One region of the Streptomyces sp. NPDC030165 genome, then DNA from elsewhere that is predicted to be linked to it. Evidence: predicted binding sites of a transcription regulator. Region 1 holds the regulator's gene; the other holds the start of a gene.
The links. Region 1 encodes HspR, which represses chaperone genes until heat shock. Its sites were predicted from a motif close to TTGAGNNNNNNNNNCTCAA; they were not measured.

Region 1 (14,671 bases):
GGCTCACGCCTCCGCGTCACCCGGCTTCTCGTCGCCTTCACCCTCGACGTCGGCCTCCAGGCCGAGCTGCTCGACAATCCACTTGTCGAACTCGATCGAGGCGCGGACCCAGCTGACCGTGCTCGACACGAAGTGCTCAAGGGCGACGCCGGTACCGATCAGCATCGACGCCTCGCCGATCAGCCGGACCGTGCCGTCGTCGTGGGTGTGGGTGTAGGCCTTGGGCCACAGCGTCCGGCGGTTCCAGTCGTCGAGCGCCTCCAGCAGCTTCGGCTTGTCGTCGATGCCGTGCGGGCGGTCGTAGAACGTGCGGACGGAGAAGATCTGCTGCTCCTCCTCGCCACGGAACATGAAGTACGTGCGGAACTGCTCCCACGGGGCGGCGAGGTCACCCTCGTCGTCGACTACGTACTTCAGCTCCATCTGGTCGAGGAGCTGCTTGACCAGGTCCTGGTCGGGCAGGACGGGACCATCAGGCCCCGACGGCTGCGGTTCGGGCTGGCCCCCGAAATTCGGGATCGAGGACGGGTCGATGCTCACCGTGGAATTCCCTTCGTATGGTCTTCGCCATCCTCCCCCATCCCGGCCCCGTCATGGCAAGCCCGCCGCCCGCTCTCCGCTGCGGGCTGAAGACCCGGAGGGAGGAACGGCGGGCCGCCCCGTGCGACGGCGGCCGGCTGCCGGCGGTCCGCCTCGGCCGTCCGGCCCCGGCGGTCCGGTGCGGCTCACCGTACGGGACCGACCTCCAGCGACCTGCCGTCCGCGGCGACATCCACCCGTACGGTGTCGCCGTCCAGCACCTCGCCCGCCAGGATCGCCTTGGCGAGCTGGTCGCCGATGGCCGTCTGGACCAGGCGGCGCAGCGGGCGGGCGCCGTAGGACAGGTCGGGCCCCGAAGAGACGGCCTGCGGCCGGTCGACGACCGGTTCCTGGCCGAGCCAGGCGAGCCAGGTCAGGGCGCGGTCGGTGACGTCCAGGGTCAGCCTGCGGTCGGCGAGCCGGCGCTGGAGGTGGTCGAGCTGGATGCCCGCGATCCGCTGGAGCTGGTCGGTGCCGAGCGGGTGGAAGACCACCAGGTCGTCCAGCCGGTTGAGGAACTCGGGCCGGAAGGACGCCCGTACCGTCTCCAGCACCTTCTCCTTCTTCTGGTCCTCCTTCAGCAGGGGGTCCATCAGGAAGGTGGATCCCAGGTTGGAGGTCAGGATCAGGATCGTGTTGCGGAAGTCGACCGTACGGCCCTGGCCGTCGGTGAGCCGGCCGTCGTCCAGCACCTGGAGCAGCACGTCGAAGACCTCGTGGTGGGCCTTCTCCACCTCGTCCAGCAGGACGACGCTGTACGGGCGGCGGCGGACCGCCTCGGTGAGCTGGCCACCCTCCTCGTAGCCGACGTAGCCGGGCGGGGCGCCGACCAGCCGGGCCACGCTGTGCTTCTCGCCGTACTCGCTCATGTCGATGCGGACCATCGCCCGCTCGTCGTCGAAGAGGAAGTCGGCGAGCGCCTTGGCCAGTTCGGTCTTGCCGACGCCGGTCGGGCCGAGGAAGAGGAACGAGCCGGTGGGGCGGTCCGGATCGGCGATACCGGCGCGGGTGCGGCGCACCGCGTCCGAGACGGCCCGGACGGCCTCGGCCTGCCCGATCAGCCGCTTGCCCAGCTCGTCCTCCATGCGCAGCAGCTTCTGCGTCTCGCCCTCCAGCAGGCGCCCGGCGGGGATGCCGGTCCAGGAGCCGACCACGTCCGCGATGTCGTCCGGACCGACCTCCTCCTTGACCATCGAGGACTTCGCGTCCTGGGACGCCTCCTGCTCGGCCTCGGCCGCCGCGGCCTCCTCCAGCTCCCGCTCCAGGCCCGGGATCTCCCCGTACAGCAGCTTGGAGGCGGTGTCGAAGTCGCCGTCGCGCTGGGCGCGCTCGGCCTGGCCGCGCAGCTCGTCCAGCTTCTCCTTCAGCTCGCCGAGGCGGTTGAGGCCCTGCTTCTCCTTCTCCCAGCGGGCGGTCAGGCCGCGCAGCTCCTCCTCCTTGTCGGCGAGGTCCTTGCGCAGCTTCTCCAGGCGCTGCACGGAGCCGGCGTCGGTCTCGTTCTTGAGCGCCAGCTCCTCCATGCGCAGCCGGTCGACGGAGCGCTGGAGTTCGTCGATCTCCACGGGCGAGGAGTCGATCTCCATACGGAGGCGGGAGGCCGCCTCGTCGACCAGGTCGATGGCCTTGTCGGGCAGGAATCGGGAGGTGATGTAGCGGTCGGAGAGGGTGGCGGCGGCGACCAGCGCCGAGTCCGCGATCTGCACCTTGTGGTGGGCCTCGTAGCGGCCCTTGAGCCCGCGCAGGATCGCGACCGTGTCCTCGACGGTCGGCTCGGCGACCAGCACCTGCTGGAAGCGCCGCTCCAGGGCCGGGTCCTTCTCGATGCGCTCGCGGTACTCGTCCAGGGTCGTCGCGCCGACCATGCGCAGCTCGCCGCGGGCCAGCATGGGCTTGAGCATGTTGCCCGCGTCCATGGCGGAGTCGCCGCCCGCGCCGGTGCCGACGACCGTGTGCAGCTCGTCGATGAAGGTGATGATCTGGCCGTCGCTGGACTTGATCTCCGCCAGGACGGTCTTGAGCCGCTCCTCGAACTCGCCGCGGTACTTCGCGCCCGCCACCATCGCGCCCAGGTCCAGCGCCACCAGCCGCTTGTCGCGCAGCGACTCGGGGACGTCGCCCTTCACTATCCGCTGCGCCAGGCCCTCGACCACGGCGGTCTTGCCGACGCCGGGCTCGCCGATGAGCACCGGATTGTTCTTCGTACGCCGCGAGAGCACCTGCACCACGCGGCGGATCTCCTGGTCCCGGCCGATGACCGGGTCCAGCTTGCCCTCGCGCGCGGCCGCCGTGAAGTCCGTGCCGAACTTCTCCAGCGCCTTGTACGTGCCCTCCGGGTCCGGGTTGGTGACCCGCCGGCCGCCCCTGCTGTCCTCGAAGGAGCTCAGCAGCTTCTTGGCCGTGGCGCCCTGCTCCGTCAGCAGCTCGCCCGTACGGCCGCCCTTCGCGGCGATGCCGATGAGCAGGTGCTCGGTGGAGACGAACTCGTCGCCCAGCTCCTTCGCGCGCTGCGCGGCGTCGGCGATGACGGCCAGCGTGTCGCGGTCGGGCTGCGGCGGGGCGACTGTGGAACCCTGCACGCTGGGCTGTGCGGCCAGCAGGCGCCCGGCGCCGGAGCGCAGCGCGGCGGCGTCCGCCCCGACGGCGGCCAGCAGGTCGGTGACGTTCTCGTTGTCCGCGCCGGCGAGGAGGGCGAGCAGCAGATGCGCGGGGGTCATGTCCGCGTGTCCCGCCGTCACCGCCCGCTCGTTGGCGGCGCTCAGCGCCTCGCGGCTCTTGTTGGTCAGCTCGGCGTCCACTCGCGCGCTCCTCCTTGGGCTCGGGTGCGTGATCGGTGCCATGGTCCGGCAGCGAAACCTGCTCAACTCAACGTCCGATAAGTTGAGTCTATTCCACTCAACGCGGTTTCGGGGACTTCCCCGGTGCCTTCCGGCCCTTCTACGGGTGCACCGGGTGGCACGGACCATGCCGCCGTGCCGCCAACCGGTCCTCGCGGAGGCGCTCTCCGGTCCGCCGTACGGGCACCGCCGCTGCCCGGCCGTCCCCGCCCGACCTGCCTCCGTCGTCCCGATCCGGACCGTCCGCCGCCGCACCGGAACCGGTCGGCGTCTTCTGCTCCCTCACCCGGGCGTACGGCGGTCCCACGGCTCCTTCACGCCTCCTCCACGTTCCCTGCGCTGTCCCTTTGCAGACCCTCCGCACGGCGCCCCCACAGAATCCCCAATTACTCTTCCGGTCATGGCCCACGACCTGGACGACCTCAGCCCCGAGTACCTCGCCTTCTGGAGCGAGCACCTCCTGTGCACGCTGACCACCCTGCGCCCCGACGGCACGCCGCACGTCGTCCCGGTCGGTGTCACCTTCGACGCGAACCAGCGCATCGCCCGCGTGATCACCCGCAAGGACAGCAGCAAGGTCGGCCATGTCCTCGCCGGCGGCCCGGACGGCGCCCGGGTCGCCGTGTGCCAGATGCAGGGCAGGCGGTGGGCCACCCTGGAGGGCGTCGCCCGTATCCGTACGGACGCGGACGTGGTGGCGGACGCGGTACGGCGCTACGCGGAGCGGTACGGCCGCACCCCGACCCCCAAGCCGGACCGGGTGATGATCGAGATCACCGTCCGCAAGGCGCTGGGCCGGGCCTAGGGCGGGTGCCGCCGTCGGCCGGCTGCAACGGCCGCCGAAACGGCAGAGGGGCCGGGCTGCCCACGGCAATCCCGGCCCCACGGCCTGCGACCTGCGGCGGTCCGCTAGTCGGACCGTTTCTTCCCCGGACGCCACACGACCAGCGCACTGGTCTGCTGCACGTCCTGATACGGCACCAGGTCCCGGCGGTACGAGGCGTGCACCGCCGCCTCCCGCTGCTGGATGGCGGCGGCCGCGCCCTCGACCGCGTGCTGGAGCTCGGCCACCCGCTGGCGCAGCGCCGTGACCTGGTTCTCCAGTTCGATGATGCGCTTGATGCCGGCGAGGTTGATGCCCTCGTCCTGCGACAGCCGCTGCACTTCCCTGAGCAGTTCGATGTCCCGGGCCGAATAGCGCCGGCCGCGCCCTGCCGTACGGTCGGGCGAGACCAGCCCCAGGCGGTCGTACTGACGCAGCGTCTGCGGATGCAGACCCGAGAGCTGAGCCGCGACGGAAATGACGTACACCGGCGACTCTTCGGTCAGTTCGTACGGGTTCCGACGCCCGCCCCGGCCATCCATCCGACTCAAGCTCCCTTCGCGGCCTGGAACAGCTCCGCCCGCGGGTCCTCACCCGCGGTCGCCTCGCGGTAGGACTCCAACGACTCCCGTGCGGCGTCGCCGAGGTCCTTGGGGACGCTCACCTCGACGGTGACCAGCAGGTCGCCGCGGGTGCCGTCCTTGCGCGACGCGCCTTTGCCGCGCACGCGCATCGTACGTCCGTTGGGCGTCCCGGCCGGCAGCTTGAGGGTCACCGGCGGGCCGCCGAGTGTCGGCACCCGCACCTCGCCGCCCAGCGCCGCCTCCGGGAAGGTGACCGGGACGGTGACGGTCAGGTTGTCGCCCTTGCGGCCGAAGACCGGGTGGGCCTCGACGTGCACGACGACGTACAGATCGCCGTTGGGGCCGCCGCGCTCGCCCGGGGTGCCCTTGCCGCGCAGCCGGATGCGCTGCCCGTCGGAGACGCCCGCCGGGATGCGCACCTGCATCGTGCGCGAACTGGTCGCCCGACCGCTGCCCTTGCAGACGTCGCACGGGTTCTCCGCGATCAGGCCGCGGCCCTTGCAGTCCACGCACGGGTCGGTGAGCGAGAAGCCGCCACCGCCGCCGCGGCTGACCTGTCCGGTGCCGACGCAGGTCGGGCACACGCGCGGCGTGCCGTTCTTGTCGCCGGTGCCCGAACACGCCTTGCAGGGCGCCTGGCTGGACATCCGCAGCGGGACCGTGGCCCCGTCCGCCGCCTCAGTGAAACTGAGCGTCACCTCGGACTCGACGTCCTGGCCGCGGCGCGGCTGCGTACGCGTGCCGCCGCCGCGGTTGAACAGGCCGCCGAAGACGTCGCCGAGCCCGCCGCCGAAGCCGCCGCCCGCCGTGCCGCCCTGCGCACCGCCACCGAAGAGGTCGCCCAGGTCGAAGTTGAACGATCCGCCACCGGCGCCGCCGGGGCCGGCCCGGAAGCCGCCGTTGCCGAACAGCGCCCGCGCCTCGTCGTACTCCTTGCGACGCTTGGGGTCACCGAGGATGTCGTTGGCCTCGGAGATCTCCTTGAAGCGCTCCTCGGCCTTGGCGTCCCCCTTGTTGGCGTCCGGGTGGAACTCCCGGGCCAGCTTGCGGTACGCCTTCTTGATCTCCGCCTCGGTGGCGTCCTTCGGGACGCCGAGGACCTTGTAGTAGTCCTTCTCCACGAAGTCCTTGGTGTTCATCCCCGACGTCCCTCCTCCCGAACTGCTGTGCGCGCCGCCGCGTCAGCCCTCCTCAGGGCCACCGCTCTCCTCGTCCGAAGCCTTCGCGTCGTCCTCCGAGGCGGCCTTGCCGGACTGCGCGCCCGGCTGCGGCTCGGCGACCGCGACCCGCGCGGGGCGGATCGTTCGTTCACCGATGCGGTACCCCGGCTGGAGGATCGCGACGCACGTGGTCTCCGTGACATCCGGAGCGTACGAGTGCATCAGGGCCTCGTGGATCGTCGGGTCGAAGGGCTCGCCCTCCTTGCCGAACTGCTGGAGGCCCAGCTTCGCGGCCACCGTCTCCAGCGACTCGGCCACCGACTTGAAGCCGCCGACCAGCTCGCCGTGCTCCCGGGCCCGGCCGATGTCGTCGAGCACGGGCAGCAGCTCGGTGAGCAGATTCGCCGCGGCGATCTCCTTCACCGACACCCGGTCCCGCTCCACCCGGCGACGGTAGTTCTGGTACTCCGCCTGGAGCCGCTGGAGGTCCGCGGTGCGCTCGCTGAGCGCGGTACGCACCTGGTCCAGCTGCGCCGTGAGAGCTACGTCCTGGTTCGCATCCCCGGCCGGGGCCGAGCCCGCCGTGTCGGCGGACTCGGCCTGCGCCGCGTCATCAGGGGTCTGTGCGGCATCGGCGGGGACGTCGGGCTTCTTGTCCTCGAAGCCCGGAGTCTCCTCCGTCACGCGGCACCATCCTTCTTCGGCTTCTCGTCGTCCACGATCTCGGCGTCGACGACATCGTCCTCGGCCTTGGCCTGCTGGCCGCCCTCGGCACCGGCGGCACCCTCGGCACCGCCCGCGGCCGCACCGGCGGCCTGCGCGTCGGCGTACATGGCCTGGCCCAGCTTCTGGCTGACCGCGGCGACCTTCTCGGTCGCGGTGCGGATCTCGGCCGTGTCCTCGCCCTTGAGCTTCTCCTTCAGCTCGGCGACGGCGGTCTCGACCTCGGTCTTCACCTCGGCGGGGACCTTCTCCTCGTTGTCCTTGAGGAACTTCTCCGTCTGGTAGACGAGCTGCTCGCCCTGGTTGCGGGACTCGGCGGCCTCGCGGCGGCGGTGGTCCTCGTCCGCGTACTGCTCGGCCTCCTGGCGCATCCGGTCGACCTCGTCCTTCGGCAGCGAGGAGCCGCCGGTGACGGTCATCTTCTGCTCCTTGCCGGTGCCGAGGTCCTTCGCCGCGACGTGCATGATGCCGTTCGCGTCGATGTCGAAGGTGACCTCGATCTGCGGCACGCCGCGCGGGGCCGGGGGCAGGCCGGTCAGCTCGAACATGCCGAGCTTCTTGTTGTACGCCGCGATCTCGCGCTCGCCCTGGTAGACCTGGATCTGCACGGAGGGCTGGTTGTCCTCGGCGGTGGTGAAGATCTCCGAGCGCTTGGTCGGGATCGTCGTGTTCCGCTCGATGAGCTTGGTCATGATGCCGCCCTTGGTCTCGATACCGAGGGACAGCGGGGTGACGTCCAGCAGGAGGACGTCCTTGACCTCACCCTTGAGGACACCGGCCTGCAGCGACGCGCCGATGGCGACGACCTCGTCCGGGTTGACGCCCTTGTTGGCGTCCTTGCCGCCGGTCAGCTCCTTGACCAGCTCGGCGACGGCCGGCATCCGGGTCGAGCCGCCGACCAGGACCACGTGGTCGATCTCGGACAGCTCGATGCCGGCGTCCTTGATGACGTTGTGGAACGGGGTCTTGCAGCGCTCCAGGAGGTCCGAGGTGAGCTGCTGGAACTGCGCCCGGGTGAGCTTCTCGTCCAGGTGCAGCGGGCCCTCGGCGGAGGCGGTGATGTAGGGCAGGTTGATCGTCGTCTCGGTGGACGAGGACAGCTCGATCTTCGCCTTCTCCGCGGCCTCGCGCAGGCGCTGGAGCGCCATCTTGTCCTTGGAGAGGTCGACGCCGTGGCCGTTCTGGAACTGCTTGACCAGGTAGTCGACGACGCGCTGGTCCCAGTCGTCACCACCGAGGTGGTTGTCACCGTTGGTGGCCTTGACCTCGACGACACCGTCGCCGATCTCCAGCAGCGAGACGTCGAAGGTACCGCCACCGAGGTCGAAGACCAGGATGGTCTGGTCGTCCTTCTCCAGGCCGTAGGCCAGGGCCGCGGCGGTGGGCTCGTTGACGATGCGCAGGACGTTCAGGCCCGCGATCTCACCGGCCTCCTTGGTGGCCTGGCGCTCGGAGTCGTTGAAGTACGCCGGAACGGTGATGACCGCGTCCGTGACCTTCTCGCCGAGGTAGGACTCCGCGTCGCGCTTCAGCTTCTGCAGGATGAAGGCGCTCATCTGCTGCGGGTTGAAGTCCTTGCCGTCCAGGTTGACCTTCCAGTCAGTGCCCATGTGGCGCTTGACCGAACGGATCGTCCTGTCGACGTTGGTGACCGCCTGGCGCTTGGCCACCTCGCCGACCAGCACCTCGCCGTTCTTGGCGAAGGCGACGACGGACGGCGTGGTCCTGGCGCCCTCGGCGTTGGTGATGACGGTGGGCTCACCGCCTTCGAGAACACTGACGACGGAGTTCGTCGTGCCCAGGTCGATGCCGACCGCACGTGCCATTTTCGATTCCTCCATGACTTGAGTGGAACAGGCTCAAGCGTGCAGCACCATCGCCAGCCTGTCAATTGACCTGAGCCGATCACACTCAACTTTTATGTCGGGCTTACCGTCACACCCTCTTCGGGGGACGCGGCAATGGGTGGGAAGGGTTGCCTGCGCGACACAGATCACCGGCCGGGCGGCTTCATGGGGCTGGGGATACTGGGTAACCTCAGCGCAGACCCGAAAAGTTACTGCTTAGTAATCGCTGTAGTCCTTGTACCGCGGACTCCGCGTACCCCTCGTATGTACGCGCAGCCCCTCAAGTATTCCCCGTAACCCCCGCACTCGCAGGCCCGAGGAGCCACCCATGCAACTCGCCGCGATCATCGTGTCGCTGGTCCTAATCGCGGTCGGCGTAGCACTGTTCGGCCGTGCCATCCTGCAGATCGTCCGCCAGCTGCGGCTCGGGCAGCCCGTCCCGGCCGGCACCCGGACCGACGACCCCACGCAACGCACGGTCACGGTGGTCAAGGAGTTCCTCGGCCACACCCGGATGAACCGCTGGGGCGTCGTGGGCGTGGCGCACTGGTTCGTGGCGGTGGGCTTCTTCTCGCTGCTGCTGACGATCGTCAACGCCATCGGCCAGCTCTTCAAGGCCGACTGGCTGCTGCCCGTCATCGGCGAGTGGGCGCCGTACAACGTCTTCGTCGAGTTCGTCGGCACGATGACGGTGCTCGGCATCCTGCTCCTGATCGTCATCCGGCAGCTCAGCAAGCCCGGCAAGGCGGGCCGCAAGTCCCGCTTCACCGGCTCCAACTTCGGCCAGGCGTACTTCGTCGAGGCGGTCATCCTGATCGTCGGCGTCTGCATCTTCATGCTGCACGCCCTGGAGGGCGCCCAGCACCACGTGGACGGTTACGAGGCGTCGTTCTTCATCTCGTACCCGGTGGTCTCGTGGCTGGAGGGCCTGGACGTCGCCACACTCCAGAACCTCACCTACTTCTTCGCCGGCCTGAAGATCGCGACGTCCTTCATCTGGATGATCACGGTCGCGCTGAAGACCGACATGGGTGTGGCCTGGCACCGCTTCCTCGCCTTCCCGAACATCTGGTTCAAGCGCGAGGCCGACGGTGACGTGGCGCTCGGCGCGCTCCAGCCGATGACCAGCGCGGGCAAGCCGATCGACTTCGAGGACCCCGGCGAGGACGACCAGTTCGGCGTCTCCCAGATCGAGCACTTCTCCTGGAAGGGCCTGCTCGACTTCTCGACCTGCACCGAGTGCGGCCGCTGCCAGTCGCAGTGCCCCGCCTGGAACACCGGCAAGCCGCTGTCGCCGAAGCTGCTGATCATGGCGCTGCGCGACCACGCGCACGCCAAGGCCCCGTACCTGCTCGCCGGCGGCGGCAAGGACGAGGAAGGCGCCGAGAAGGCGACCGCGGCCCAGCTCAAGGACGTGCCCGCGGCGGCGCTGGCCGAGGCCGAGCGCCCGCTGATCGGCACCCTGGAGGAGAACGGGGTCATCGACCCGGACGTCCTGTGGTCCTGCACCACCTGCGGCGCCTGCGTCGAGCAGTGCCCGGTCGACATCGAGCACGTCGACCACATCGTCGACATGCGCCGCTACCAGGTCATGATCGAGTCGAGCTTCCCCAGCGAGGCCGGCACGATGCTGAAGAACCTGGAGAAGAAGGGCAACCCCTGGGGCCTGGCCAAGAAGCAGCGGCTGGCGTGGACCAAGGAGATCGACTTCGAGGTCCCCGTCGTCGGCAAGGACATCGAGGACCTCACCGAGGTCGACTACCTGTACTGGGTCGGCTGCGCGGGCGCCCTGGAGGACCGCGCCAAGAAGACCACCAAGGCGTTCGCCGAACTGCTGCACATCGCGGGCGTGAAGTTCGCGATCATGGGCGGCGACGAGGCGTGCACCGGCGACTCGGCCCGCCGCCTCGGCAACGAGTTCCTCTTCCAGCAGCTCGGCCAGCAGAACGTCGAGATGCTGAACATGGCCTTCGGTGAGGACGCCGACGAGGGCGTCACCGTCCCCAAGGCCAAGAAGAAGATCGTCGCGACCTGCCCGCACTGCTTCAACACGATCGCGAACGAGTACCCGCAGCTCGGCGGCGAGTACGAGGTCATCCACCACACCCAGCTGCTCCAGCACCTGATCGACGAGGGCAAGCTGATCCCCGTCACCCCGGTCGAGGGTCTGATCACGTACCACGACCCCTGCTACCTGGGCCGCCACAACAAGGTCTACACGCCGCCGCGCGAGATCATCGCCAAGGTGCCGGGCCTGCGGAACGAGGAGATGCACCGCCACAAGGAGCGCGGCTTCTGCTGCGGCGCGGGCGGCGCGCGCATGTGGATGGAGGAGCGCATCGGCAAGCGCATCAACAACGAGCGCGTCGACGAGGCCCTGTCCCTCAACCCGGACATCGTCTCCACCGCCTGCCCGTTCTGCCTGGTCATGCTGACCGACTCGGTCAACGGCAAGAAGAACGACGGCAAGGCGAAGGAATCCGTCCAGGTCGTGGACGTGGCCCAGCTGCTGCTGGACTCCGTCAAGACTCCGGCCGACCCGGCGGGCGAGGAGGCCACGGCGAACGCGCCCGAACCGGAGCCGGTGAAGTAACCGGTTCCCCTTCCACCTGAACACGGCCGGTCCCGCTTCGGCGGGGCCGGCCGTGGGTGTTTGGAGAGGGGGAGGGAGGTGGGGGGGGGTGGCGTCGTCGCGACGTGCCGGGGGTGGTGCGTCGTGCCGGGGGCGTTGCGTCGTACCGGTAGCGTCGCTACGCACCGGGGCCCGCCTCGACGTGCCGGCCACGTCCCGGCGTACGGAGGGCTTACGACGCACCGTAGGCGTAACGACGCACCGCCACCGTCCCGACGCACCACCCCCGTACCGACGCACCGCCCGCGTGACGACGTACCGAAGTCGTCGCGGCGTGCTGGGCCGGTACGTCGTACCGTCGCGTACATGAGATCCGCTTCCGCCGCCCTCGCCACGGCCGCCGCGCTCGCCGCGCTCGTCACGCTGACCGGGTGCGGCGGCGCGTCGCAGGCGGCGGATCCCGCGCAGCCGGCGGCGCGGCCCTTCGAGGGTCTGCCCTTCGTCGGTGTCCTGATCGCCGGCGGCGAGCACTACTGCACCGCGAGCGTCATCGACAGCCCGAAGGGCAACATGCTGGCCACCGCGGCGCACTGTGTGCACTTCGACGGCGAGGACGCGTCCGACGGGTACGAGCCCGGCCCGGTCACCGGCGACATACAGTTCGCGCCACGCTTCTCCGGGGCCGGGGAGGGCACCTTCCCGTACGGGAAGTGGAAGGTCAGCGGCGTCCACGTGCCCAAGGCATGGACCGAGGACGACGACGACCGCGGTGACTACGCCTTCCTGACCGTCGAGCCGGACGCGCAGGGCCGCTCCGTGCAGGAGGTCGTCGGCGCGGCCACCCCCGACTGGTCCTCGGGCCCTCGCCGGCACGTCACCGTCGTCGGCTATCCCAACGAGGCGTACAACCCCGGCAACAGCCCCATCACCTGTGCCACGGACACCCGGCGCGACGACGACGAGCCGTACCTGCTCCAGATGAGGTGCGGCGGTTTCTACGACGGCACCAGCGGCGGTCCCTGGCTCGCCGACCACCACGACGCCCGCCGCCCCGGGCGCCTGATCGGCGTGCTGAGCGGCGGTGACACCGACGCCGAGTCGACGGCCGTGCTCTTCGACAAGGGGGCGCGGGAGCTGTACGAGCGGGTGGCGCGGGGCGCGGCGAAGTCGGCCTGACCGGCACCGCCGTCCTCGCCCTCCCCCGCCCCCTCGACCTCGCCGCAATCCTCCTCACCGCCTGCGGCCCCACCGGCTCCAGCCTCACCGCCCAAGCCGCCTTCACCACCGCCCCCTTCAGCGGCGGCTGACGCCCGCTGTCCCGGCCGCGCCTCCTGAGCGGAGCCCGCCGTACACGGAACGCCGCGTATGCGGATATCCCGCCTCGGCGCCTGGAGGATGCACCTATTCTTTCCCCCGTGCGCAGGTGAGGCGGCCGGAACCGGACGGACGGTTCTGTCTGCCCCGGGGGAAGGGTCGTACTGAACATGTCTGCGGAGCCGGAGGCCGCCACCCCGCCCGTGCCTTCTGTGCTGTCCCTGCGGACGGCGGACCTGGACGAGGCGCGGTGGGCGATCGGCGAGACGTTCTACGCCAACCACATCGACCGGCTGTCCCGGAGCGAGGACGTGGGCGCGTCCTTCGACGTGGTGCGGCTCGGGGCGGTCACCGTCGGCGAGGTGGGGTTCGGCGCCGAGCTGCGGCTGCGGTTCGGCGAGTTGGGCGCGTACCACGTGGACGTACCGCTGAGCGGCTCCATCCAGTGGCGGCAGGGCGCGCGGGAACCGCAGACCATCACGCCGGAGCGGGCCGGGGTGTTCCAGCCGGACGGCGTCACCACCATCGACCGCTGGGACGGCGGGTGCCGGCTGCTGGCGGTGAAGATCCGTACGGCGGACCTGGAGCAGCACCTGGAGCACCTGCTGGGCAGGCCGGTCCGCACGCCGGTGCGCTTCGCCCCCGGCCTCGACGTGTCCCGGGGGCCGGGGCTGAGCTGGGCCCGGCTGGTCCGGACGGCCGTACGGGACATCCAGGACGCGGGCGCGCTGATGCACCAGCCGCTGGTTGCGGCGCCGCTCCAGGAGGCGCTGCTGAGCGGGCTGCTGCTGGCTGCCGACCATCCGCACCGCGAGGAGCTGACCCAGCCGTCGGCTCCGGCGGCGCCGTCCTACCGCCCGGCACCGGTCAAGCGCGCGCTGGACGCCATCCAGGGGCGGCCCGAGCACCCCTTCGACACCGCCGAGCTGGCCGCCGTCGCGCGCGTCAGTGTGCGGTGGCTCCAGGAGGGCTTCCGGCGGCACGTCGGCATGTCGCCGATGGCGTACCTGCGTGACGTACGGCTGAGCCGCGTACGGGACGAGCTGAGGCGGGCGGGGCCCGGCGAGCTGAGTGTGGGCGAGGTGGCGTACCGGTGGGGTTTCGTGCACCTCGGGCGGTTCGCACGCAGTTACCGGGAGCGGTTCGGGGAGTCGCCGTCACAGACGCTGCACGCACCGTGAGGGAGCGGCGGACCGAGCGCGACCGGGGCGCACCCCGCGGCGAACACGCAGCGTGATCCGGATACCGGCTGCGCAGAATGGATCATGCCCGCGTTCCCGCACCGCTACGGTCTGGGGTGCCAGGGCCGAGCCGGCGTTGCCGATGCGTTCGTCCGTCAGTGCATGCCGACGGCGGTATGCACCGGTGGACCGGCCCCTGGATCCCGGCCGGTATCCCCCCGTAACCGTAGCCGGGCCCGCCCGTGAGGCGTCGGACGACGATGATCCGATGCCTCATGGGCCGGCGGAACCACCGGCCGGAGCCGCCTTCCCGGCCCGCCCTCCCGGGCTCCCGTACGGGCCCACCCGTCCGGGACCACCTGTCCAGGCCCACCCGTCCGGACCCACCCGCCCTTCCGGCATTTCCGCACCCCGCACGCATCTCCCGCATCCTCCGTAACCCCCGTATCCCCTCGGGGACCGGCCCCCTCCCCCTTAGGGGATGTCACAGGTCGGCAGCAAAGCCGCCCCGTGCCCCCGGGCCCGGCCACGTGGCCTCCGAGACCAGGTACGTTCGATGACGTGGCTGGATTCAGGATGGGTCGCGGACGGGACACCCGTTCCGCGCAACAGGGGCAGCAGCAGGGGCAGCGGGCTCCGTACGGGCAGCAGGGACAGCCGTACGGGCAGCAGCCCCCGTCTCCGCACGGGCAGTGGCAGCAGCAACAGCACCGGCCGCCGCAGCCCCCGCAGCCGTACGGCGGCCCGCATCCCGCAGGCCCGCACGTCGGCGACGGGCACGGCGAGCCCGAGTACTTCGGCGACGGCGGCTATCAGCCGCAGCAGCAGTCCTACGCCCCGTACGCCAACGACAACAGCCCGGGCCACACCCAGCAGTTCAGCGTCGGCGAGGCCCCGGACGCGTACGGCGGGCACCCCGGGGGCCCGGCGAACGGCGGGTACGACAACGGCGGATACGGCGGCGGCCAGTACGGCGACGACGGTTACGGCGACGGCGGCACCTACCGCGCGGGCCGGGCCACGGCCCCGCCGGCCGGTCCCCGCCTGCCCTGGA
Region 2 (14,671 bases), on a different contig from region 1:
ACCCGGTCGCTCTCGCCCGCGGCGCGTACCTGCGCGAAGACCGCAGCAATGCACACGTCCGCGAGGGAAGCAGCCCGGCTCTGCGCGTCGCGACGAGTGTTCTGGCGCCTCCCATGATCCGGGCCACGACCATTCCACCGGCATCGCGCAGCGGCCCGGCAACGTACACCCGGCCACTCGAATGAGTGAACATCAATCGGAAGTTGACCATCAACTTCCGATCAAGGCCGCTCCGGGATGCAACCTCGCGCAACCCCCGAGCGGGTTTGGAGAACCGTGCGGCTCCTGGAAAGATGCGCGCCCGCACGTCGGCGGACCGCGCTTTTTGGCCCCATCTCACGCCTCTGACCTGCTGATACGTCCCCGAGCCCGGCGAAGTCCGCACACCGCGGGAAACCGGACGTGCTCCGGCAGACTTGCCGTCATGCGCATCGAACTGGCCACCGAGCCGGGAGACCCCCAACACCCGAACGAGGACTACGCGTCCGTCGCCCTGCCCGCCTCCGGCCAGGGCGGAGTCCTGGTCCTCCTGGACGGCGTGACCCCGCCACCGGACGACACCGGCTGTATCCACGGTGTGCCGTGGTACACCGCGCGACTCGGGGGAGCAATGCTCGAACTGTCCGGTTCATTCCGGGATATGACGCTCCCTGAGACGCTTTCGGCCGCCATCTCCCGGACGGCTGAAGTTCACCGCTCCACCTGTGACCTTTCTCACGCCCGCACGCCGCAGGCAACCGCGGTGGCCGTCCGGTGGTCGCCGTCGGCCGTCGAGTACCTCGTCCTGTCCGATTCCGCCCTGCTCATCGAGCACCCGGACGGTACGGTCCGCCCCATTCTGGACACCCGCCTGGACGAACTGCCGCCCTCCGTACAGGCCCTGCGCGACGCCGTACGGGCCCTGCCGGGCGGCTCCGCCGAACGCGCCGCCGCAGGCCGCGAGTACGGCGTGGCGGTCGAGGCGCTGCGCAACGCCGAGGGCGGCTTCTTCACCGCGGCGGCGGACCCGGCGGTGGCCGCACGCGCGGTCACCGGGTCCGTCCCGCGCGCCGAGGTACGGGCGCTGACCGCGCTCAGTGACGGCGCGTCACGGTGGGTCGAGGTCTTCCGTGAAGGCTCGTGGACGGACTGCCTCGCGGTGGTGCGCAAGGAGGGGCCACAGGCCCTGGTCGACCGGGTGCGCGCTCTGGAGGACGCCGATCCGGGAGGGGCGCGGTTCCCGCGCGGCAAGTCCCGGGACGACGCGACGGTGGTGCTGGTCGAGCCGTGATCCGGCAGGGGCGTAGCCCGGTGGGACCGCAACGCGGCGGCCCCGGAGGCCCGTTGCGGGCCGCCACACCGCTTCGCGCCGTACGGCTGGAAACAGCCCTACCCGACGGGCTGCCCCCCGCCTACCGTTGGCTTCGTGACCAGATGAGAAAACTGGTCACGGAGTCAGGGGGGACCGTGCAGGCCGACGAACGTACGGAACGGGGCGAACGCATCCTGGACGCCGCGTGCGAGCTGCTGCTCGCCTGGGGCTACCGCCGCGTGACCGCGGACGAGATCGCCCGCCGGGCGGACGTCGGCAAAGGCACCGTCTATCTGCACTGGAAGAACAAGGACGCACTGCTGCTGGCCGTGGTGCTCCGCGCCAAGGCGGCCGAGCACCGCCGGCAGGTGGAACGGATGCGGGCCGACAGCCGCAACATCCTGCCCAGCCGCGCGCTGCGCGGAGCCCTCCTGCACTTCATGGACGACCCGGTGCTGCGCGCCCTCTACCTCGACGACTCCGACATCCTCGGGCGCCTGAACGACATCGCCAGGAAGGAACTGGCGGAACTGGTGGAAGCGGGCACCGAGACCCTGCGCACGCAGCTGACCACCCTGCGCGCCCACGGCCTGGTGCGCGAAGACCTCAGCGTCGACCAGCAGATGTACGTCTGCATGACGACGGCGACCGGCTTCTTCCAGGCCGAGGTGCTGTTCCCCGAACGCGCTCCGGCGCGAGCGGAGGAGCGGGCCGACCTGCTGTGCCACACGGTCCGCACCGCGCTGGAGCCGCACGGCGAGCCCGACCCGCGGGTCACCGCCGCGGCGGCCCCCGGCATCATCACGCGCTTCGCGCGTCTGGAGGAGCTCAGCCGGCAGGAAGTACGGCGTCAGCTCCGCCAGTGACCCCCGGTCACACCCTGATCAGGAGGAGAACGCACGATGACCACATCGCCTGCCGAGTCCGCAGCGGCCACCCCGCCGGACTCCCCCGCCCCTCCCTCGGCCACCGCCACCGAGCCCGGCGCCCTGCCCACCTACGTCGGCCTGCACCCCGGCGAGCCCAACGTGATGGAGCCGGAGCTGCTGGACGACCCGTACACCGGTTACGGCAAGCTGCGCGAAAAGGCCCCGCTCGTCCGCGCCCGGTTCGTCGACGACTCGCCCATCTGGCTCGTGACCCGCTTCGACGTGGTCCGCGAGGTGATGCGCGACCAGCGGTTCGTCAACAACCCGACGCTGGTGCCCGGCATCAGCCCGGACCGGGACCCGCGCGCCCGGCTGATCGAGCTGTTCGGCATCCCCGAGCACCTGGCCCCGTACATCACGGACACCATCCTCACCAGCGACCCGCCGGACCACACCCGGCTGCGCCGCCTGGTGTCCCGGGCCTTCACCGCACGCCGTATCCAGGACCTGCGGCCCCGCGTCGAGCAGATCACCGACGCGCTGCTGGAGCGGCTGCCCGGCCACGCCGAGGACGGCGTCGTCGACCTCGTCGAGCACTTCGCGTACCCGCTGCCCATCACCGTCATCTGCGAGCTGGTCGGCATCGACGAGGAGGACCGGGCGCTGTGGCGGGGGTTCGGCGCCGACCTCGCCTCGATGGACCCCAAGCGCATCGGCGCCACCATGCCGGCGATGATCGGGCACATCCACGAAGTGATCCGCGAGCGGCGCGGCGCCCTGCGGGACGACCTGCTCAGCGGGCTCATCCGGGCGCAGGACGACGACGGCGGCCGGCTGAGCGACGTCGAGATGGTCACCATGGTCCTCACACTGGTGCTGGCCGGCCACGAGACCACCGCCCACCTCATCAGCAACGGCACACTCGCCCTGCTCAGCCACCCCGACCAGCGGCGGCTGCTCGACGCGGACCCGGCCCTGCTGCCGCGCGCCGTCCACGAGCTGATGCGCTGGTGCGGGCCGATCCAGGGCACCCAGCTGCGGTACGCCACCGAGGACACCGAGGTGGCCGGCGTCCAGGTCCGCCAGGGCGAGGCCCTGATGTTCAGCCTCGTCGCGGCCAACCACGACCCGCGGCACTACACCGAGCCGGAGCGGCTCGACCTGACCCGGCAGCCGGCCGGCCGCGCCGAGGACCACGTCGGCTTCGGGCACGGGATGCACTACTGCCTGGGCGCCTCACTCGCCCGGCAGGAGGCCGAGGTCGCGTTCGGCAAGCTGCTCGCCCGCTACCCGGACCTGGCGCTCGCCCTGCCCCGCGAGCGACTGGAGGAGCAGGAACGCCTGCGGCAGCCCGGCACCTGGCGACTGCGGCGGCTGCCGCTGCGTCTGCACGCGGAGAGCTGACCCCGTACGGGACGCCGGCCGTCCGCGGAGGAGACGGCCGGCGTGGACGACCCGCCGAGAGCCGGCGCACCGCCCCCGCTGGGCCCGCGCGCCGGCTCTCAGCCGTTGCCGCCCTTCCCGCCCCGCTCGCCCTTGCCGGCCGTCCCGCAGCCCTCCTCCGCTTCCTGCTCGCCGTTCAGGCGGTGCAGCAGGCGGGCCAGTTCCGCGACCTCGCGGCGGTCCCAGGAGGCGAGCCGCCGCGCGTACTGGGCGCGGCGGCTGTTGCGTACACGGCTGAACCGGTCGTGCCCCTCGTCGGTGAGGCGGACCAGGACGGCCCGCCCGTCGGCCGGATCCGGCTCGCGGGCGATCAGGCCGAGGTCCTCCAGGGCGCGCAGCTGCCGGCTCATCGTCGCCTTGCCCACACCGAAGAAACTCGCGAGTTCGGTGGCCCGCTGCTGTCCCGCGTCGGCGAGGCGTACGAGCAGGCCGTACGCGGCCGACTCCAGCTCCGGGTGCACCTCCCGCGCCAGCTCGCCGGACGTGGCGCGGGCGCGGCGCAGGAAGACCGCCAACTCCCGCTCCAGGGAGAGGAACACCTGGTCCACACCATGGGATTCGTCCGCCCCTGCCATGCCGTCGGGTCTGGTGTTGTGCACGTCGGCGCCCTCTCCCGCTTTCCGGACCGTGAAAGTTTCTTCCAGCGGCGGCCGAAGCCGCAGCTTGTCCAGTATTTCGCAGGATTAGACCAACGGAAGCCCGGCTCCCCTCTTTGCCCCCCGCATCTACGCGCGTACCGTCATCGGCACGAACTTGGCATGCTCACACCACACGGTCCGGTGCGGCCTCCCCCTCACCCCCTCACCCTCTCTCCCCTCCCTTCCGCTCGGCGCGCGCCGTGGCCTGCCCGGCCGCCCCCCTCAGGTCAGTTCACCGAGATCCTCGGAGGCACGTATGCCCGTGCACAGATCCGGACCCGCCGCCCGCCGCCGCACGCACCCGACGGCGGCCCTGACAGGCATCCTCCTCACCGTCCTGGCCCTCCTCCTCGGACTGCCGGGCACCGCCGGCGCCGCCCCGTACGGCCCGGCCCCCGAACCCACCCACCCCGGCCAGGACTGGGCCGGTTCCCAGGTCGCCCGGCACGAGGGCGACGCGCCGGGCGAAGCGCCGCCGCCCACCCTCGCCTCCGTCGAAGGCGTCGACGTCAGCAGCCACAACGGCAACGTCCCGTGGCAGACCCTGTGGAACGCCGGGGTCCGCTTCGCGTACGTCAAGGCCACCGAATCCACCAGCTACACCAACCCGTACTTCGCGCAGCAGTACAACGGCTCCTACAACACCGGCATGATCCGCGGCGCCTACCACTTCGCCACCCCCGACACCTCCAGCGGCGCGGCCCAGGCCACCTACTTCGCGGACCACGGCGGCGGCTGGTCCAAGGACGGCCGCACCCTGCCCGGCGCCCTCGACATGGAGTACAACCCCTACGGCCCGACCTGTTACGGCAAGAGCGCGTCCGCCCTGGTCAGCTGGATCAAGGACTTCTTCGCCACCTACAAGGCACGCACCGGCAGGGACGCCGTCATCTACACCTCCACCAGCTGGTGGAAACAGTGCACCGGCAACTACGCCGGCTTCGGCACCGTCACCCCCCTGTGGATCCCCCGCTACGGCTCCTCAGCCGGCGAACTCCCGGCCGGCTGGAGCTTCCACACCATCTGGCAGTACACGTCGTCGGGCACCACGGTCGGCGACCGGAACCGGTTCAACGGGACGTACGAGCGGTTGCAGGCGCTGGCCAACGGGTGAGACGAGGCCGGGCCCCGGCGCGGGGGGGGGTGCCGGGGCCCGGGTCGGGGTGCGGCGTCACTTCCGGTCGAAGTCCGCCGTTTCGAGTGTCAGGCCGACGACCGTGTGGGTCAGGTCGACCGGGTCGCCGAAGTCGAGGGTCAGGTACTGGTGGTACTTCCCGTCCTTGGGCAGCGTGTAGCGATGCCACCGGCCCGAGTAGGGGTCGACGATGAGGTAGACCGGGACCTCGGCCACTGCGTAGGCATCCAGCTTGGGGCCGTAGTCGTTGTGCGAGGTGCCCCGGGAGATGACCTCGGCAACGAATTCGACGTCCTGGTACCGCCAGCGTCCCTTGTCGTCCTTCTCCGATCCGTCCCGTAGCGCGACCACGTCGCACGCGAAGCCGTTGAGGCCGCCGGGGAAGTCGAAGCGCACATCCGACTTGATGCTCTTCCTCGGGTACTTCGCGCGTAGTTGTTCGACGACCCCCAGGATGACGTCCCACTGGTTGTCCCGTTGCGGCGACATGACGACGGCCCCCTCGACGATCTCTGCTTTCCAGCCCTCGGGGACGGGCATCCGCTCCAGCTGGTCGAACATTTCGTCCAAGCTGAGCTCGCCGCTGTCGGCCATCTCGATATCGAACCTGTTGTCGGTCAGCTCGATGGTCACCGTGCGCTCCTCCCCACCGCCGCGAAGCGCGGGCAGTCGCGCAGTACAACGATACGCACGGTGACCGGGACACGCGCGGCCCGGAGCCCCCGTACCAGGGGACTCCGGGCCGCTGTGGCCGGGCGCGTCCGTCACGCCGCGACCGGAACCTCCGGGGCGGCCGGGGCCGAGGCCGGGGTCAGGGCCAGGTCGAGGACCTGGCGGACGTCGGAGACCGGATGGACGTCCAGCTTCTCCAGGATCTCGGCGGGCACGTCGTCCAGGTCCGGCTCGTTACGCTTGGGGATGACCACCGTCGTGATCCCCGCCCGGTGCGCCGCGAGCAGCTTCTGCTTGACACCGCCGATCGGCAGTACCCGCCCGGTCAGCGACACCTCACCGGTCATCGCCACGTCCGGGCGCACCTGCCGCCCGGAAAGCAGCGAGGCCAGCGCCGTCGTCATCGTCACACCCGCGCTCGGGCCGTCCTTCGGGACCGCGCCCGCCGGTACGTGCAGGTGGACGCCGCGCTCCTTCAAGTCGCCGACCGGCAGCTCCAGTTCCGCGCCGTGCGAGCGCAGGAAGGACAGCGCGATGTGCGCGGACTCCTTCATCACGTCGCCCAGCTGGCCGGTCAGCTGGAGCCCGGAAGCGCCGGTCTCCGGGTCGGCGAGCGAAGCCTCCACGTACAGCACGTCGCCGCCCGCGCCGGTGACCGCGAGGCCGGTGACCACGCCCGGTACGGACGTGCGCCGCTCGGCCGGGTCCTGCGCCGACTCCGGGGTGTGGTGCGGGCGCCCGATCAGCGGGCGCAGTTCGCCCACACCCACCGTGAACGGCAGCTCCTGCTCACCCAGTTCGCTCTGGGCCGCGACCTTGCGCAACAGCCGCCCGACGGCCCGCTCCAGGTTCCGTACGCCCGCCTCGCGGGTGTACTCCCCGGCCAGCTTGTGCAGCGCCTCATCCGTGAGCGTGACCTCGCCGGACTCCAGCCCGGCCCGCTCCAGCTGGCGCGGCAGCAGGTGGTCGCGGGCGATGACGACCTTCTCGTCCTGGGTGTAGCCGTCCAGCCGGACCAGCTCCATACGGTCGAGCAGCGGCTCCGGTATCGCCTCCAGGACATTGGCCGTGGCCAGGAAGACCACGTCACTCAGATCCAGCTCGACCTCCAGGTAATGGTCCCGGAAGGTGTGGTTCTGCGCCGGATCGAGGACTTCGAGGAGGGCGGCCGCCGGATCGCCCCGGAAGTCCGAGCCGACCTTGTCGATCTCGTCCAGGAGGACGACCGGATTCATCGAGCCGGCCTCCTTGATCGCGCGCACGATACGGCCGGGCAACGCGCCGACATACGTACGCCGGTGCCCGCGGATCTCCGCCTCGTCCCGCACGCCGCCGAGCGCGACCCGGACGAACTTGCGGCCCATCGCGCGGGCCACGGACTCACCCAGCGAGGTCTTGCCGACACCGGGCGGGCCGACCAGCGCCAGCACGGCGCCGCCACGGCGGCCGCCCACCAGGCCGAGGCCGCGGTCCGCGCGCCGCTTGCGCACGGCCAGGTACTCGGTGATGCGCTCCTTGACGTCCTCCAGGCCCGCGTGGTCGGCGTCCAGGACCTCCTTGGCGCCGGGAATGTCGTACGCGTCCTCGGTACGCTCGTTCCACGGCAGCTCCAGCACCGTATCCAGCCAGGTCCTGATCCAGCTGCCCTCAGGACTCTGATCGCTGGACCGCTCCAGCTTGTCGACCTCCTTGAGGGCCGCCTTGCGGACGTCCTCCGGAAGCTGGGCGGCCTCGACGCGGGCGCGGTAGTCCTCGCCCTCGTCCTCCGGGTCGCCGTTCAGCTCGGCCAGCTCCTTGCGGACGGCCTCCATCTGGCGGCGCAGCAGGAACTCACGCTGCTGCTTGTCCACGCCTTCCTGGACGTCCTTGGCGATGGCCTCCGCCACGTCCTGCTCGGCGAGATGCTCACGCAACGCCTCGGTGGCCTGCTTCAGGCGCGCCACCGGGTCGGTGGTCTCCAGCAGCCGCACCTTCTGCTCGGTGCTCAGGAACGGCGAGTAACCGGAATTGTCGGCGAGCTGCGAGACGTCCTCGATCTGCTGGACGCGGTCCACGACCTGCCAGGCGCCGCGCTTCTTCAGCCAGTCGGTGGCCAGCGCCTTGTACTCCTTGACCAGCTCGGTCACCGCACCCGGCAGGGGGTCCGGCACCGTCTCATCGACGGCGGTGCCCTCCACCCACAGGGCGGCGCCGGGTCCCGTAGTGCCCGCACCGATCCTCACGCGCCCGAGGCCGCGGATCAGCGCGCCGGGATCGCCGTCGGACAGGCGCCCGACCTGCTCGATCCGGCCCAGCACACCGATCGCCGCGTACGCGCCGTCGATCCGCGGCACAAGGAGCACCCGTGGCTTGTTACCCGGAGACGCGGCGGACTGCGCGGCCTCCACGGCGGCCCGCACCTCCGCCTCTGACAGGTCCAGAGGCACCACCATGCCGGGGAGGACGACCTCGTCGTCGAGGGGCAGCACGGGCAGGGTGAGCGGGGTGGACGTCGAAGCCATGATCTTCCCTTCGGCAGGCAAGTTGAGCTATGTCCACTCAATGCGTGGGGAGTGCCTGGTGTTCCCTGACCCCTGTTCGCTGTGAGCGATCACCCACATACCGGTGTTCTGCTTTCCCGCCGCGGGGGTGGGGTTCCTGTGTCCTCAAGCGCCGGACGGGCTTGGTACGCGGTCTGCCGGTGGTGGGGGGCTCGGGGCCACACAGGGGTCACTCCTCGGCACCGTTGAGCCCTTCTAATGCGATTCGGTAGCCGGGAACCCGGCTGCCTGCGGGGAGACCCCTGTATGTCCCCGAGCCCGCGCCGTATGCGGCTTTCCGAGCATCTGGGCTGGGGACATGCACAAGCCAAGCCCCATCCGGTGAACGTGTTGGGGTAGCTGCGGCCCACCAGGCTCACGTGACAATGCCGGGCGACGGGCAACGGGCTGCCTTCCCGCCCCACCGCCAGGGACCTCACCCCCAGGAGAGCGGGCACCAGGGTCATCGACAGACTCCCCCCAGCTGTCCCGGACTCGCCAAACCGGCCTGAGGGGGTGCGTAGGGGGCCATCCCCGCAGGCAGCCGGGTTCCCGGCCACCGAATCGCATTAGTAGGGCTCAACGGTGCCGAGGAGTTGGCCCCCTGCGCACCCCCGCCCCCGCACAAACAAATGCGATCCGCGCGACAGCGCAAAACTCGCGCGAAGCGCAAAGCCCCAGCCACCCACCAGGGCGCACCTACGAACCAGGCCCACCCGCCGCGCCAGCGGCCCGTCAGCCCTGAGCCATATGCATGAGCTCCCACACATGCCCGTCCAGATCCTGGAAGCTGGCGCCGTACATGGGACCGGCTTCCATCACCGGCTTCCACTCGCCCGCCCCCGCTTCGCGAGCCTTGGCGAGCATCTCGTCGACTTGTTCGCGGCTGTCGCAGGACAGGCATGTGAGGACTTCTGTGGTCTTCGTGGCGTCGCTGATGTCGCCGTTGATGAAGTCCCGGAAGCGGTCTTCCTGGAGGAGCATGACGGAGATGTTCTCCTCGACGGTCATGCACAGGGTGTGCTCGTCGCAGAAGTGCGGGTTGAAGGTGAAGCCAAGGCGGGTGAAGAACTCGCGGGACGCGGCGATGTCCTTGACCGGCAGGTTGACGAAGATCATTCGCATGGTGGGTGCCTCTTCCTGAACGGAGCGGGGCCCCGGTCGTCGTGGCCGGGTACGACCCTCGCTCCACTCCCCCGTAGTGCCGTGGAGAAGCGTGTCCAAGAAGCTAGCAACGGCCACTGACAATCGCCCTCGGGCGAGGTCGGCGGGGGCGTCGCAGGAGGGGCCGGGTGAGTGTTCCGAGGACGAGGGCGAGGAGGTGGCCCGAGTCGCTGACGGGGTCGCCGGAGGTCAGCAGGTTGTTGACGGCGAACCAGGTCACGCCCGTCAGGAGCGGCCACCGGGCCCAGGCGGGCAGCAGGCCGGTCAGTGCGCCCGTGCAGGCCATCACGCCGAAGCTGATGCCGTAGTCGAGGCGTTGGAGGGAGTCGGCGGGGAGGTGGCCGAGGGCCACCGCGGCACCGACCGGGAGTTCGGTGGCGAGCGTCGCGACCGCGTGGCCGCCGAAGAAGACTGCCGCCGTCCGCAGGGCGCCCACTCGGCGTTCCAGGGCTGTCAGGACGAGCAGGAAGGCGATGGCGTACGCGGAGGTCATGCCGCCGGCGATCCACAGGGCGCTGGCGGCGAGCACGAGCAGGGGTGCCTGCGCCAGGTGCTCGACGTCCGTGCTGGAGGCCTGGAGGAGACGGTGGACGAGGTCGGGGTCGGCGTATTCGGCGACGAGTGAAGTGGTGACGAGGAGGAGGGTGTAGGCGAAGGTGAAGGGGGCGCCGAGGGGGCCGGGGAGGAGGCGCCAGGGCGCGGGGCGCCGGCTTCGGGTCAGCGGAAGTGCCGGGGTCGGCTGTACGGGGCCGGGGGCCGCGGCCTCGGCGGTCTCCGGTCCTGTCCGCGGCCTCGGCACCCCGTCGAGGGGAGTCGCCTCTGCGGTGCCCGTTCCCGCGGAAGAGGCTGTCCGGGTGGGCTCGGCTCCTTCGTCGGGTGGTGTCTTTTCGGTGGCTTGTGCCGTGTTCACCCGGCTCACTGGTGCCTGGCCCCTTCCGTCCCGGTCCGTAATCCGGTGGTCCACTGGAGATCTACGTGAGGGACAGCCTGCACGTTCAACCCATGAGTGAGCTGTGGCCGTGAGGTGCGTCACGCGCCGTGGCGCGGTCCGGGCGGGGAATCCGGTTGGACCCGTCCCGGTCCGATTGGTCAGGATGGCCGTCATGTCTCATCCCGCGCACGCCATGCCTGTCTCCGTGCACGTATCCGCCGGGCCGCGGGTCCTCGACCGTCGGGAGGGCCCGTACGGCGAGGTCGTCCTGCGGCAGCGGGGCGAGCACTTCGAGATCATCGCCAACGGGTGTTTTCTGATGGACACCTCGGACGGACGGTCCGAGCGGTTGCTGGTGGATGCGGCGCTCGGGGAGCTGGGGGACCGGGAGGTGTCGCCCAGTGTGCTGATCGGCGGGCTGGGGGTCGGGTTTTCGCTGGTCAGGGCGGTGGAGGACAGCCGGTGGGGCCGGGTGACGGTGGTGGAGCGGGAGGCCGCGGTCATCGACTGGCACCGGGCCGGGCCGCTGTCCGCCGTGTCGGGGGCGGCGTTCGCCGATCCCCGTACGGAGGTGGTGGCGGCCGACCTGGTGGCGTATGTGCGGGAGGGTGCCGGGTCACGCGTGTTCGACGCGCTGTGTCTGGACATCGACAACGGGCCGGAGTGGACCGTCACGGAGGACAACGGCGGCCTCTACTCCCCTGCCGGTCTCGCGGCCTGCCGGGCGCGGCTGGCGCCCGGTGGTGTGCTCGCCGTGTGGTCGGCGCAGCCGTCGGCCGCGTTCGAGGAGGCTCTACGAAATGCCGGGTTCACCGGCGTACGTACCGAAGAGATCCCCGTTGTCCGAGGCGTCCCGGACGTGGTGCACCTCGCGCGCAAGGGCGCGTAGCCGACGGTCATAGCCTGCCCTTACGCTGCTGCCCAGCAGTACGCGACCATGCAGCACGGGGACACGCAGGGGCGGGCGATGGATCAGACGCAGACCACCCAGGGCGGCACCGCCGCGGCCACGCCCGGCGCCCAGCGCCGGATCCTCGTCGTGGAGGACGACCCGACGATCGTGGACGCCATCGCGGCCCGGCTGCGCGCCGAGGGTTTCCAGGTGCAGACGGCGACCGACGGGCCGGCCGCGGTGGACACCGCCGAGGCGTGGCAGCCGGACCTGCTGGTCCTGGACGTGATGCTGCCGGGCTTCGACGGGCTGGAGGTGTGCCGCCGGGTGCAGGCGCGGCGTCCGGTGCCCGTCATGATGCTCACCGCGCGCGACGACGAGACGGACATGCTGGTCGGTCTCGGTGTCGGTGCGGACGACTACATGACCAAACCGTTCTCCATGCGGGAGCTGGCGGCCCGGGTGCATGTGCTGCTGCGGCGGGTGGAGCGGGCGGCGCTGGCCGCGCACACGCCGCGCAGCGGCATCCTGCGTCTGGGTGAGCTGGAGATCGACCACGCGCAGCGCCGGGTGCGGGTGCGCGGTTCCGACGTGCATCTGACGCCGACCGAGTTCGACCTGCTGGTGTGTCTGGCCAACACGCCGCGCGCGGTGCTCTCCCGTGAGCAGCTGCTGGCCGAGGTGTGGGACTGGGCGGACGCGTCCGGCACCCGTACGGTCGACAGCCACATCAAGGCGCTGCGCCGCAAGATCGGCGCGGAGCGTATCCGTACGGTGCACGGGGTGGGGTACGCGCTGGAGACCCCGCCCGTATGACGGGCCTCTCCCGCCAGCAGGAGCGGGCCGGGCGCCGGGACCGCGAGCGTCGGCCGGACGGGCTGCTGGAGCGGGTCTGGGTGCCGTTCTGGCGGCGGGTCTGGGAAGGGCTGCGGCCGCTGGACCCGTACCGCTCGGTCAAGGCGGCGCTCGGCGCGCTGGTCATCGTCTCGGTGATCATCACGACGCTGCTGGTGTTCGTCGCGATCCACTCCGACACCGAGCTGCGCGTCATCACGGTCTTCTCGATCATCGCCTCGCTGCTGGTCACCCAGTTCGTCGCGCAGAGCCTGACCGCGCCGCTGGACGACATGACGGACGTGACCCGGGCGATGGCGGACGGCGACTACACCCGCCGGGTGCGCGGCGGGCGGCGCGACGAGTTCGGTGACCTGGCGGACGCGTTCAACCGGATGGCCGCCGATCTGGAGGCGGTGGACACCCATCGCAAGGAGCTGGTCGCCAACGTTTCGCACGAGCTGCGCACCCCGATAGCGGCCCTGCGCGCCGTCCTGGAGAACGTGGTGGACGGGGTCTGCGAGCCCGACCCGGAGACGATGCGTACGGCCCTGAAGCAGACGGAACGGCTGGGGCGGCTGGTGGAGCATCTCCTGGACCTGTCGCGGCTGGACAACGGGGTGGTGCCGCTGCACGCCCGCCGCTTCGAGGTGTGGCCGTACCTGTCGGGGGTGCTCAAGGAAGCCAACATGAGCCGGGGCGCCTCGACGCTGTCCGGGCTCGCCGGTTCCGGCACCCACACCCGTACGGACGTCCATCTGCACCTGGACGTCTCGCCGCCGGAGCTGACGGCGTACGCGGACGCCGAACGGCTCCACCAGGTGGTGGCGAACCTGATCGACAACGCCATCAAGCACAGCCCGCGGCACGGCCGGGTGACGGTGCGGGCGCGGGGCGGCGAGACGCCGGGCGGCCTGGAGCTGGAGGTGCAGGACGAGGGTCCGGGTATCCCGGAGGCCGAGCGGCACCATGTCTTCGAGCGGTTCAACCGGGGCGACCCGGCGGCGTCGGGGCCGGGCAGCGACGGCGGTACGGGGCTGGGGCTGGCGATCGCGCGCTGGGCGGTGGATCTGCACGGCGGACGGATCCGGGTGGCCGAATCGCCGAGCGGCTGCCGCATCCGCGTCACTCTTCCGGGGAGCGACTCCGTCCGAGGTTGACCCCGGGTGTCGTAGGGTCGGTGGTGGAAGCACACAATCCGGGGTGCGGCGGCGATGCCGCGTACCCGAGTGCAGGGGAACCTGGGGTGTTTCCCGTCAAGTCATGCCCCGAAACCCCCGGCCGAATGTGACGTGCACGACGACTGACGGCCCCGGACTGCACCAAAGGTCCGGAGAGGCGTAGCCTTTATTCCCGCTGTCCACCACCTTAGGAAGCGGAAGAGGGCGGTTGCCGCCGTGTCGCCACAGTCCCCCAACAGCTCGAGCACTTCGACTGACCAAGAGGGGCAGGGTAAGAACCCTGCTGCCGCGTTCGGTCCGAATGAGTGGCTCGTCGATGAGATCTACCAGCAGTACCTCCAGGACCCGAACTCGGTAGACCGAGCCTGGTGGGACTTCTTCGCCGACTACAAGCCAGGAGCGGGCGCCGCCGCGCCGGCCCCGGCGAGTGACGGCAGCCCCGCCACTCCGGCCGCCGGAACGCCCCAGGCTGCGGCCACGGGCACGCCCGCGGCCCCCGCCGCGCCGCAGGCCGCGCAGCCCGCAGCCGCGCAGCCCGCCGCACCGGCGAAGCCGGCCGCGAGTGCCCCGGCGCCCGCCAAGGCCGCCCCGGCGAAGGCCGAACCAGCGAAGACCGCCAAGCCCGCAGTCAAGAAGGACGATGTGAAGGCCGACGAGGCGCCCGCAGGCCCGGAACTGGTCACCCTCCGTGGCCCCTCCGCCGCCGTCGCGAAGAACATGAACGCCTCCCTGGAGCTGCCCACGGCCACGTCCGTGCGCGCCGTTCCGGTGAAGCTGCTGTTCGACAACCGCATCGTCATCAACAACCACCTCAAGCGCGCCCGGGGCGGGAAGGTCTCCTTCACCCACCTCATCGGGTACGCGATGGTGCAGGCCCTCAAGGCCATGCCGTCGATGAACTACTCCTTCCAGGAGAAGGACGGCAAGCCGACGCTGGTCAAGCCCGAGCACGTCAACCTCGGTCTGGCCATCGACCTGGTCAAGCCCAACGGTGACCGCCAGCTCGTCGTGGCGGCCATCAAGAAGGCGGAGACGCTCAGCTTCTTCGAGTTCTGGCAGGCATACGAGGACATCGTCCGCCGCGCCCGCAACAACAAGCTGA

Region 2: lon (endopeptidase La) is a predicted target of HspR. The motif match lies at 8,572-8,590, and genes of this name have one in related genera.

The regions. Positions count from the first base shown of each region.
Region 1 covers NZ_JBVIBD010000028.1:49,977-64,647, reverse strand. Annotated here, with positions in the region: gene ACZ4Z1_RS36100 (YbjN domain-containing protein) at 4-540, opposite strand; gene clpB (ATP-dependent chaperone ClpB) at 726-3,374, opposite strand; gene ACZ4Z1_RS36090 (TIGR03618 family F420-dependent PPOX class oxidoreductase) at 3,814-4,218, shown strand; gene ACZ4Z1_RS36085 (heat shock protein transcriptional repressor HspR) at 4,323-4,778, opposite strand; gene dnaJ (molecular chaperone DnaJ) at 4,784-5,959, opposite strand; gene grpE (nucleotide exchange factor GrpE) at 6,002-6,664, opposite strand; gene dnaK (molecular chaperone DnaK) at 6,661-8,529, opposite strand; gene ACZ4Z1_RS36065 ((Fe-S)-binding protein) at 8,879-11,143, shown strand; gene ACZ4Z1_RS36060 (trypsin-like serine peptidase) at 11,489-12,298, shown strand; gene ACZ4Z1_RS36055 (AraC family transcriptional regulator) at 12,607-13,617, shown strand; gene ACZ4Z1_RS36050 (Yip1 family protein) at 14,194-14,671, shown strand, end outside.
Region 2 covers NZ_JBVIBD010000005.1:88,135-102,805, reverse strand. Annotated here, with positions in the region: gene ACZ4Z1_RS11700 (hypothetical protein) at 425-1,270, shown strand; gene ACZ4Z1_RS11695 (TetR/AcrR family transcriptional regulator) at 1,447-2,157, shown strand; gene ACZ4Z1_RS11690 (cytochrome P450 family protein) at 2,194-3,564, shown strand; gene ACZ4Z1_RS11685 (MarR family winged helix-turn-helix transcriptional regulator) at 3,663-4,178, opposite strand; gene ACZ4Z1_RS11680 (lysozyme) at 4,498-5,355, shown strand; gene ACZ4Z1_RS11675 (Uma2 family endonuclease) at 5,413-5,970, opposite strand; gene lon (endopeptidase La) at 6,141-8,549, opposite strand; gene ACZ4Z1_RS11665 (VOC family protein) at 9,303-9,692, opposite strand; gene ACZ4Z1_RS11660 (rhomboid-like protein) at 9,796-10,530, opposite strand; gene ACZ4Z1_RS11655 (spermidine synthase family protein) at 10,835-11,551, shown strand; gene ACZ4Z1_RS11650 (response regulator transcription factor) at 11,630-12,370, shown strand; gene ACZ4Z1_RS11645 (sensor histidine kinase) at 12,367-13,548, shown strand; gene ACZ4Z1_RS11640 (multifunctional oxoglutarate decarboxylase/oxoglutarate dehydrogenase thiamine pyrophosphate-binding subunit/dihydrolipoyllysine-residue succinyltransferase subunit) at 13,786-14,671, shown strand, end outside.